DNA from 2 places in the Ectothiorhodospira sp. PHS-1 genome. Region 2 is predicted to be linked to the other one. Evidence: riboswitches for the same ligand, from Rfam matches in the RefSeq annotation. Region 2 holds a riboswitch; the other holds the start of a gene.

Region 1 (4,936 bases), on a different contig from region 2:
TAGCTGGCCGTGACGGGACCGAGGCGATACACCGGCTCCGCCGTGGCCCGCCCGTTGGGGCTGCAGGCATGGGTCAGCGGCTCTATCCTCGCCGTCATGGCGGAATGATGGAAGGTATGTCCCCGCAACGTGCCTTCCGGCAACACGACTTCCTGGGGTCCCAGTCCGGCCAGCCGACCCTGCATCCGTGCCTCCCCCGGCAGCAGACCGGCCATGTCCGCCTCCTGCCCCGCCACATCCGACAATCGTTCCAGCAGATACAGCATGCCGCCGCACTCGGCCAGTATCGGGCGCCCGGCGCTGATGTGGGAAAGCAGGTCCTGTTTCAGCCGCTCATTGGCCGCCAGTGCGGGCAGATGCAACTCCGGATAGCCGCCCGGCAGATAGACCCCGTCGGCCTCGGGCAATCTTTCCCCCGCCACCGGCGAGAAAAAGCACAGCGTCGCGCCCAGTTTGGCAAGCACCTCCAGATTGGCCGGATAAATGAAAGCAAAGGCCGCATCCCGGGCCACCGCGATGCGCCGTCCCGCCAGCAGCCTGGGGGGCGGGCTCCGGTCCACCGGCGCGAAGGACACCGGGGGCGGCAATCCACCCGCCGTCCACACCAGACGGCCGGCGGCAGCCTCCAGGCGCTGATCCAGATCCTGGATTTCCTCGGCCTGAACCAGCCCCAGATGCCGGCTGGGCAGGGCCGCGTCAGGCGCCTTGGGCAGATAGCCCAGGGCCGTCAGCCCCGGCGGCAGGTCTTCCAGCAGCATCCGATAGTGGCCCTCACTGCTCACCCGATTGGCAAAGACCCCGGCAAACGGCACGTCGGGCCGGAATGTGGACAACCCGTGGGCGATGGCCCCGAAGGTCTGGGCCATGGCGGCACCGCTGATGGAGGCCAGCACGGGAATTCCCAGGGTTCGGGCAATATCCGCCGTGGAAGGGCGACCATCGAACAGGCCCATCACCCCTTCCACCAGGATCAGGTCCGCGTCCCCCGCCGCCTCAAAAAGACGCTGGCGGGCGTCGGCCTCGCCGGTCATCCACATGTCGATGGAATGGACCTCGTGACCGCAGGCCTGGTGGTGAATCATGGGGTCAAGAAAATCCGGTCCGCCTTTGAACACCCGCACCCGCCGCCCCTGGTTGCGGTGATACCGGGCCAGGGCGGCGGTGACCGTGGTCTTGCCCTGCCCGGACGACGGGGCCGTGATCAACAGAGCTGGGCAATGGCGGGTGTGCATGGTCGTTGCGGGGCGGGCAGGCCCCTCATTGCTGGTAGTTGAGGGTCAGATAAAATGCCCGACCCGGCTGTTCATAATCAATGGCGGGCTGCCCACCAAACCCGGCTTGGCGGGCCGTGACATAGTCACGGTCGAACACGTTGTTCAGGGTCGCCCGCACCGTCCAGGCCGGATTCACCTGATAAGCGGCCCGCAGATGCACCAACTCGTGACCGGCGATGCGGTCGGTGTTGGCGGCATCATTGTAGCGCCGTCCCTCGGCAATGAGGGTGGTCCCGAAAGACCAGTCCTGCCATCGCCGGTCCAGATCCAGACGCGCGATCTCGTTGGGGCGACGCCGCAGCTCATGACCGGTATGGCGGTTCTCATGATCCAGCAAGGTCAGGGACAGGAGGGCCGACCAGTGGGCATGACGCATCCCCGTCTCCAGTTCCAGGCCACGGATACGCGCCTTTTCCACGTTCTGCGGCTGCCAGAAAGAGCTGCCGGGCACCGGCGCCCACTCGATCAGATCGTCGATGTCAGACTGGAACACCGCCAGATCCGCATGAAAACCACCGGATTGATGACGCAGCCCCAGTTCATAGGTTTCGGAGGATTCCGGTGCCAGGTCCGGATTGCCGCCACCGGGCCAGTACAGGTCGTTGAAGGTGGGCGCCTTAAAGGCCGTGCCGCCGCTGGCACGAACCCGCCAGGCATCGGTGATCCGGTAGCCCCAGGCCAGCTGCCCGGTGGTTTCCTTGCCAAAAGCCTCGTTGTCATCCTGCCGCAGGCTGCCGGTCAGGGCATGATGCCCCAGGTCCAGCTGGAGCTGAGCATATACCCCCCAGTTGTCCCGCCGGGTCTCGTCATAGTCCCTGGAACTGCTCACTTTGTCTTCCTGGTAGTCCACCCCCGCCGTGAACAGATGATCCCCCAGCAGGAGGTCGTTCTGCCAGGCCAGCAGGTAGCGCGTCGTATCGATCCGTGACGAGGCCACCCCATTCTGGAAGGTTTCGTTCTCATCCCGGCTGTGGCTGACGCTCAGTTCACTGAACCAGACCTCGTGGAGCTGCCCACGGACACCGATTCGGGAGGCATGATGGACGAAATCGATCCAGTCCCGGGCCAACTGACCAGAATCGTAGTCGGTCTCTCCGAAGGCATGATGGAAGGAACCGAACAGCTCCAGACCCTCGGTAGCCTGGTGGGACAAACGTCCGGAGACACTGCTGTTGTGGAATCCGTCCCGACCGGAATCCCCCACCCCCCGCTGAACATCGATGCCATCGGTGCCGAAGTGACTGCCGGAGAGGCTGTAGCGGGTCCGGTCCTGGCTGCCGGATACCCCAAGGCCATATTCCCGGGTATTGAAGGAACCGGCCCCCATGTGCGCCCGCACCCGGGCCGGGCCGTCACCTTCCCGGGTAAAGACCTGGATCACGCCGCCGATGGCATCGGAACCATAGAGACTGGTTCTGGGTCCGCGAACAATCTCCACCCGCTCGATCTCCGCCGGGGGCAGGAACTGCCAGGAGGCACTGCCCAGGGTGGCGGAGCCCATGCGCACGCCGTCGATCAGCAACAGGGTGTGATCCGAAGCGGCGCCGCGCAGGAACAGGCCGGTGGTCTTGCCGAAGGGACCATTTTGAGACAGGGCAATGCCAGCCCGGGCCGCCAACAGATCCGCGAACGCCTTCGGCTGCAACCGCTCGATCTCTTCACGCTCGATCACGGTCACCGACGCCAGGGTCTGATCCACGGTCTGGGCCGTGCGGGTGGGGGTCACCAGGATGGGATCGAGCCGGGCGATCATTTCCTGGGCAGACAGGGCATGGGGAAGGGCCAGCAGGATCGCGGCCGACAGCAGGGACTTCTTGTGCATGGGGATACTCTCCGGCGCGCCGCCCGCGCGCCATGCAGTCTTGAATCAGGACGGCATGCTGGAGAGCCAGGGGCACGGGAAACCCGTCCTGGCACACGACCACGAACGGCACTTCCCTACCGGGGAACCCGAAGATATCGAGCCGCGCAAAGCCCTCCGCAATGCCGCGTAAGCGCATCAGGCCGGTCTCCGGGCTCGCGGGCGGGTCATGTACGACCTGGTCAGGGCACCTTCCCACGCTTGCGCGCAGTGGTTGTATCGCCCTGCCGGGGATCCTGGAAACACCATGGACCCCCCACCTCGCCTACCGTTGCGGGGGCAGCGCCGGCATTGTCCATGGCCTTGGGCCATGGTCGCACCGGCTTCCCGTTTCACCGGATGTGTGTCACGCATCCGGCACCTGAAGCGAGGCAGGATAATACGCAACAGGATCATGATTGGCTACCGCCAATGGGGTTTTTTCCGGCAGGATTGACCGCCGGCAACTGCTATAATGCCTGCCTTCAAGACTTGATCACCCACTATCGGCAATCAGCAAGAAAGGCGACGATGCGCGCAAAAAAAGCCCGTTTACCGATGATATCCGGCATTTTATGCCTCAGTGCCTGGCTGACCATGGCCACGGCCGACCCCGCCGCGCCGACGCCGGTCCAGGTCATCGATGACCGACAGCAGACGGTGTCCCTCGCCGCGCCGGCCGAGCGCATCATCAGCCTGGCCCCCCACATCACCGAGCTTTTGTTTGCCGTGGGTGCCGGCAACCGGATCGTGGGCACGGTGAGTTTCAGCGACTACCCGGCGGCGGCAGCGGACATCCCCAGGATCGGCAGCTACAAGCAACTGGACATGGAATCCATCCTGGCCCTGAAACCGGATCTGGTGGTGGCCTGGAGCAGCGGCAACGTCCAGGCCCAGGTGGAGCGCCTGGCCCGGCTGGGGCTTCCCGTCTACTACAACGACCCCGAGGATTTCGAACAGCTGGCCCTGGCCCTGGAACGCCTGGGCACCCTGGCCGGGCGGGCACCCCAGGGACGGGAAGCGGCCGAGGACTTCCGTCGGGATCTGCGGGCATTGGAAGCACAATACGGCGACCGGCCCAGGGTGACGGTGTTCTACCAGATCTGGGACCGTCCCCTCATGACCCTCAACGACCAGCACCTGATCTCCCGCGCCATCGAAATCTGCGGCGGCCACAACCTGTTCGGTGACCTGGAAGCCCTGGTCCCGCGACTGGATCGGGAAGTGGTGCTGGCCGCCGATCCGGAAGCGATCCTGGGGGGCGGCATGGGTGAGGACAGCCCGCACTGGATCGAGGAGTGGCGCCGCTGGCCGACCCTGACCGCCACCGCCAGGGACAATCTGTTCTTCATCCCCCCGTCCCTGCTGCAACGGGCCACGCCCCGCATTCTGGAAGGCACCCGGCAGGTTTGCGAAGCCCTGGAGACCGCCCGCACCCGACGCCCGGAGGCGACCGAGTGAGCCGACCGGCCCTGGTGCTGCCGATCCTGCTGGGGGCCGCCGGCCTGTCCCTGGGCATCGCCGTGGCCCTGGGCAGCGTCCCGCTGACGCCCACCGAGACCCTGGCCGTGCTCACCGGCGGCGGCGAGCCGCTGCACCGGACCCTGATCCTGGAACTGCGCCTGCCCCGCGCCCTGGCGGCCTTTGCCACCGGCGGCCTGCTGGCGGTGGCCGGGGCGCTGATGCAGGTACTGCTGCGCAACCCCCTGGCGGACCCCTATGTGCTGGGGCTGTCCGGCGGCGCGGCGGTGGGGGCGTTGCTGTCCATGCTGGCGGGCCTGGGCATGGCCATGGTATCGGGGGCGGCCTTTGCCGGCGCCCT
Region 2 (4,936 bases):
TCGCTGCGGGTGGGGGGAATGACACCCCTCACCACCATCGACTATCCCGGTGAGCTGGCGGCCGTGATCTTCTGCCAGGGCTGCCCCTGGCGCTGCGGGTATTGCCATAACGCCCGGCTACAGCCGCCACGGACGGATGCGCCGATAGGCTGGGACCAGGTGACGGCGTTTCTGTCCCGGCGCCGCGGGCTGCTGGATGCCGTGGTGTTCAGCGGCGGCGAGCCCACCCTGCAGGGCGGCCTGGCACAGGCCATGGTCCAGGTGCGAAAAATGGGCTTCAAGGTGGGGTTGCACACCGCCGGCGTCTATCCCGAGCGTCTGGCCCGGGTGCTGCCCTTCACCGATTGGGTGGGCCTGGACATCAAGGCCCTGCCCGAAGACTATCCAGCGATCACGGGTGTGCCGGGTTCCGGCGAGGCCGCCTGGGACAGCCTGTACCGGGTGCTGGCCACCGACGTGGCCCTGGAGGTGCGCACCACCGTGGTGCCTGAACTGGAAGCACAACTGCCCACCCTGCAATCCCGCCTGGCCCGGGCCGGGGTCCGAAGGCACCAGCTGCAGACCGCCAGGACCACATCCATCGTTTGGGCATGAACTGGAATCGGTCTCGAACGTGGTAACCTTGCGAGTGGGATACTCCAAACCAGGACCCCACCGCATCATGACGCTTAAACGCTACATCATCCTGCTGCTGGGTTCGGGCCTGTTGCTGTTGGTGGCCATCCAGTGGTGGCTTACCTATCAGGCCGCGGAAGCGATGTCCCTGCGCCTGCAGACCCGCCTGGCGGAAGAAGTGAGCAGTCAGGTCAACGACAAGGTACGCCAGTTCTTCGATGTTCCCCGGCAGGTGGTGAGCCTCAATGTCGCCCAGGTCCGGCAGGGCGTGATCGATCCACGAGATCCTGAAGCCCTGGTCCGCAATTTCCTGCTGCAACTGGAGCAGCAACCCCTGCTCACCTTTCTCTCCACGGGCACGCCCGAAGGGGAATATTTTGCTGCCAGCCGCCCTCCGCTGGGCGAGGACCGCAGTCTGCGGATCTTGCAGGCCAGCATCGCCAACCACCGTGTCATGTCTCTCTACCGCGTGGATGAACGCAATCGTCCGGGACAACTGATCGATGCCGGCAATGATAACTACGATGCCCGACTCCGCCCCTGGTTCGTGACTGCCCAGATGATGGGGCGCATGAGCTGGTACCCGGTCTACCGTTATGCCATCAATGACCCCGCGGATGACTACAGCGCCATGGGACTGGGCATGTCTGCCCCCCTCTATGGGGCCGATGACCAGTTCGTGGGCGTGATCACCGCCGATGTGTCCATCGTCCAGCTCAGCCGTTGGTTGGCCGAAGTGATGGAGCGCTCCGGGGGTGTGGCCTTCATCACCGAACCGGACGGAAAACTACTGGCAAACTCGACCCCGGACCCGGTCTATTTCCTGAGCCGTGACGAAACCCGCAGGATCAGTCTATGGGAAAGTGATTCTCCTCTGCTCAGGGAACTGGGCGAACTGTTGGAACGACAAGCCGACCCTGAACAGGGCCGGATACTGCACCAGATCGGCAACGAACGCTATCTGGTGGACTGGGTGTCTTACTCACTCCGGGACGGCCCGACACTCAGGATCGTGCAGGCGATCCCCCAGAGCCAGTTCATGGCACCGATGCTGGATCTACTACGGCAATTGCTGCTGGTGGCGGCCGGGATACTGTTGCTGGGAATGATCCTGATCACCCTCATCAGCATCTGGGTCACCCGTCCCCTGGTGGCCTTGAGTCGCTGGGCAAGCCGACTCGGACGGGGGGATTGGACCTACCGGCCCGACATCCGCACCCCGGTCAAGGAAGTCAGCCAGCTGTCCCAGGCATTGGGGCAGATGGCACATCGCATGGAACGACAGACCCAGGATCTGGAGCAGCAGGTGGCCACGCGCACGGCGGAGCTGGAGCAGGCCAACCAGGAATTGTCCCGACTGTCCCGCACCGACGCGCTCACCGGCCTGGCCAACCGACGCTGCCTTGATGAAGTGCTGGCAAGAGAATGGGCCAGAACCCGCCGTTTCGCCCAGCCGTTGAGTCTGCTGATGCTGGATATCGACTGGTTCAAGGCCTACAACGATCAGCATGGACACCCGGCGGGAGACCACTGCATGCAGGTGCTGGCCGACGTGCTACGGCAACATACCCAGCGGGCCACCGATCTGGCGGCCCGCTACGGCGGTGAGGAGTTTGCCGTTGTCTGCAGCGGTCTTGATCATGCAAGGGCCCTTGGATTGGCGGAAGAGATTCGCGGCATGCTGGAACAAAGGGCGTTGCCCCACGAAAGCTCCCCGTTGGGGGTGATCACGGTCAGCATCGGCGTGGCGACGCTGAATATGGGGGACACACGCTCACCCGGACAACTGATCGAAGCGGCGGATCTGGCGCTCTATCGCGCCAAGGCGGCCGGCCGCAACCGGGTTGTCTCGGTAGAGAACAAACACGTCGCACATTGACTTGCTTCCCCAAGGTTCGTAAGGTTTCGGCTGCTTCAGGTGACCCGGCGGCACGTGCCGTCGGGATCGCGGCACCCGTGCGTCCGGCCTACGGTCGGCGTCGAGTGTCGTGATCGGGAAGCCGGTGCGGCAGGTGACGTGAATATATTTCACACACCGGCCAAGGCCGGCGCTGTCCCCGCAACGGTAGGCGAGTCAAAGTGTGGCATCACGTCACTGTGCCGAAGGCGTAATACTGCGTCCGGCATGGGAAGGCGCCTCACCGGAAGCATAGCTTCCTCTCGTAAGCCCGGAGACCGGCCTCAAGCAACGACGCCACACGGCGGGGAACCGTGAACGGCGGCGTACATGCCTGGCAGGTCGCTGCACTTGCCGGGTTGCCTGCCGCCTTGATCCTGCCCCCCGCATGGTTTCTGGAACCCGATAGACCGAGGTCTGCCATGCATATCGAAACAGGCTTGATTGCCCAACCCAAACTCATCCTTGCCGGGGCCACCGCCGCGGTCGTACTTGCCTATTACCTACGCCACCTCATACGCCGCCCACAGGACTGGCCGCGTATTCTCCTGGCCACGCTTTTCTTCTCGGTCTTCATGGAGGCTATCCACTTTCACGTCGGGCCATCGGAGCTTCACTTCGTCGGGGCCATGGCCATCTACTTCACCCTGGGCTTTCTGCCCGCACTGTTCGGCTTTGCTCTAGGATTGCTCCTGCAGGCCCTCATCTTCGAACCTGCCGACCTGGCGCATTGGGCAGTCAACAGCCTCTCCCTGATCCTGCCGCTGCTGCTGGTCCACTACACCATCGGGCGACGCTACCGGGAACAGGGCGAAACCCTGACCTGGGGACGGATTTTGCGTCTGGATGCGATGTACTACAGCGGCGTGGCCCTGATGGTGGGTTTCTGGCTGGCGGGAACAGGTACAGGGATCAGCGCCTGGGCGCTGTGGGCCAGTTCTTATGCGCTCATCGTGCTCATCGAACCCCTGGTCACCTACGCCGCAGTGCGCTTGCTGAAAGCCCACGAAGGCAGGCGGCTGGGTCGTCTGTTTGCCGTGGATAATCTGCGTATCGCCTCTGCGCGGCAGTCCTCATAGGGCATTCACGTGCCCATGGGCACACTCCCAGGCCTGGGCGATCCTCGCCGCCCGTCCCAGGGAGACGGCTTCAGTCTCGAAGTCCACCACCTGGCAGACATCGGCATGCACGGGCCTGGGGGGAATCCGGTGGGTACGGCCATCGGTCAGCAACCATAGACCGATGCGCTTGTCGGGGTTCCGGCGGCGTACCTGCAACAGCAGGGCGTCCGCCAGGGCCACGCCGGAAGCCATCGGCGTTCCCCCACCGCCGCCAATAGGGGCAATCCAGTCCTCGTTGAAGACGGCGGCCCGGGCCGGAGGCTGCAGTACCCGCGCCCCGTTGCCCGAAAACCCGATCACCGCCAGTTCCCCCCGCAGAACATAGATCTGATGCACCCAGGCGGACAGCAGTCCCTTGGCCAGGGCCAGCTTGTCCCGACGCAGCATGGAACCGGAGCAATCCAGCACCAGACAATAGAGCATGTCACCATGCCCCCGGCGGCGACGATAAACCAGAGCGTCCCGGGTCAGGGGGCCATGCCCCTTGTGGATCAGGCTGCGGTGCCAGTGGATGACCCCCGGCTCAAGGCGGGAGAACTCACGCTGCCGACCGGGGTTGTCACCGCGCCCGTCGGGCACCTGTCCGGGTGCCCGACGGTGCGTCAGGGCTTTTTTACCGGCAAGGGCCTCGCAACATCCCATGGCCGGTAGGCCACCGGCTCCGGCGGCAGTACGCCCCATTCATCATCATGATCCGGTTCCGGATCCTGGCCACGGGACGTTTCCGTGGACTCCGATTCCATCGTCGCCCCGGCAGGAGGCGGACGCCTCTGCTCGGCGGCATGCGAGCCTTGAGGCGGAACCTCCACAGACTCGGAGCCGGCCGGCGGACGCCGGTGGTCCAGCACCAGGGCCTGCACCGCCTGCACGTCCTGTTCCTCTATCCGGGATCGTGCCGCCAGGGCGGCGTGGGCACGGGCGGCACGCAGCATGACCAGATCCGCCCTCACCCCTTCCACCCCTGCCTCGAAACACAACCGGCTGACCTGCCGGTGCAAATCATCCTCGAACACCAGACTTTCAAGTCGATCACGGGCCCGGCAGAGCCGCTCCAGCAATGTCCGTTGTGCCTGATCATGGCGCAGGACAAAGCCATGCGGGTCCATCTCAAAGGCCAGCCGCGCGCGCACGATGGCCTCCCGAGTGGGGGGATCGATCCCCCCGTCCAGGGTAACGAAAAGACCAAAACGGTCCAGCAATTGGGGGCGTAGCCTGCCCTCCTCCGGGTTCATGGTGCCCACCAGCACGAACCGGGCCGGGTGCTGATGGGAAATGCCATCCCGCTCCACCCGGTTGACGCCAC

Evidence for each region. Region 2 has a riboswitch for cobalamin ahead of ECTPHS_RS07605 (energy-coupling factor ABC transporter permease). Riboswitches for the same ligand answer to the same signal wherever they lie in the genome.
Region 1: another riboswitch for cobalamin. It lies ahead of ECTPHS_RS05735 (TonB-dependent receptor domain-containing protein); the one in region 2 lies ahead of ECTPHS_RS07605 (energy-coupling factor ABC transporter permease).

The regions. Positions count from the first base shown of each region.
Region 1 is NZ_AGBG01000009.1:60,864-65,799, forward strand. Features, by position in the region: gene ECTPHS_RS05730 (cobyrinate a,c-diamide synthase) at 1-1,232, opposite strand, end outside; gene ECTPHS_RS05735 (TonB-dependent receptor domain-containing protein) at 1,258-3,096, opposite strand; cobalamin riboswitch at 3,259-3,515, opposite strand; gene ECTPHS_RS05740 (cobalamin-binding protein) at 3,712-4,575, shown strand; gene ECTPHS_RS05745 (iron ABC transporter permease) at 4,572-4,936, shown strand, end outside.
Region 2 is NZ_AGBG01000014.1:20,139-25,074, reverse strand. Features, by position in the region: gene ECTPHS_RS07615 (anaerobic ribonucleoside-triphosphate reductase activating protein) at 1-594, shown strand, start outside; gene ECTPHS_RS13995 (sensor domain-containing diguanylate cyclase) at 662-2,494, shown strand; cobalamin riboswitch at 2,569-2,814, shown strand; gene ECTPHS_RS07605 (energy-coupling factor ABC transporter permease) at 2,935-3,591, shown strand; gene ECTPHS_RS07600 (VWA domain-containing protein) at 3,586-4,212, opposite strand; gene ECTPHS_RS07595 (ATP-binding protein) at 4,236-4,936, opposite strand, start outside.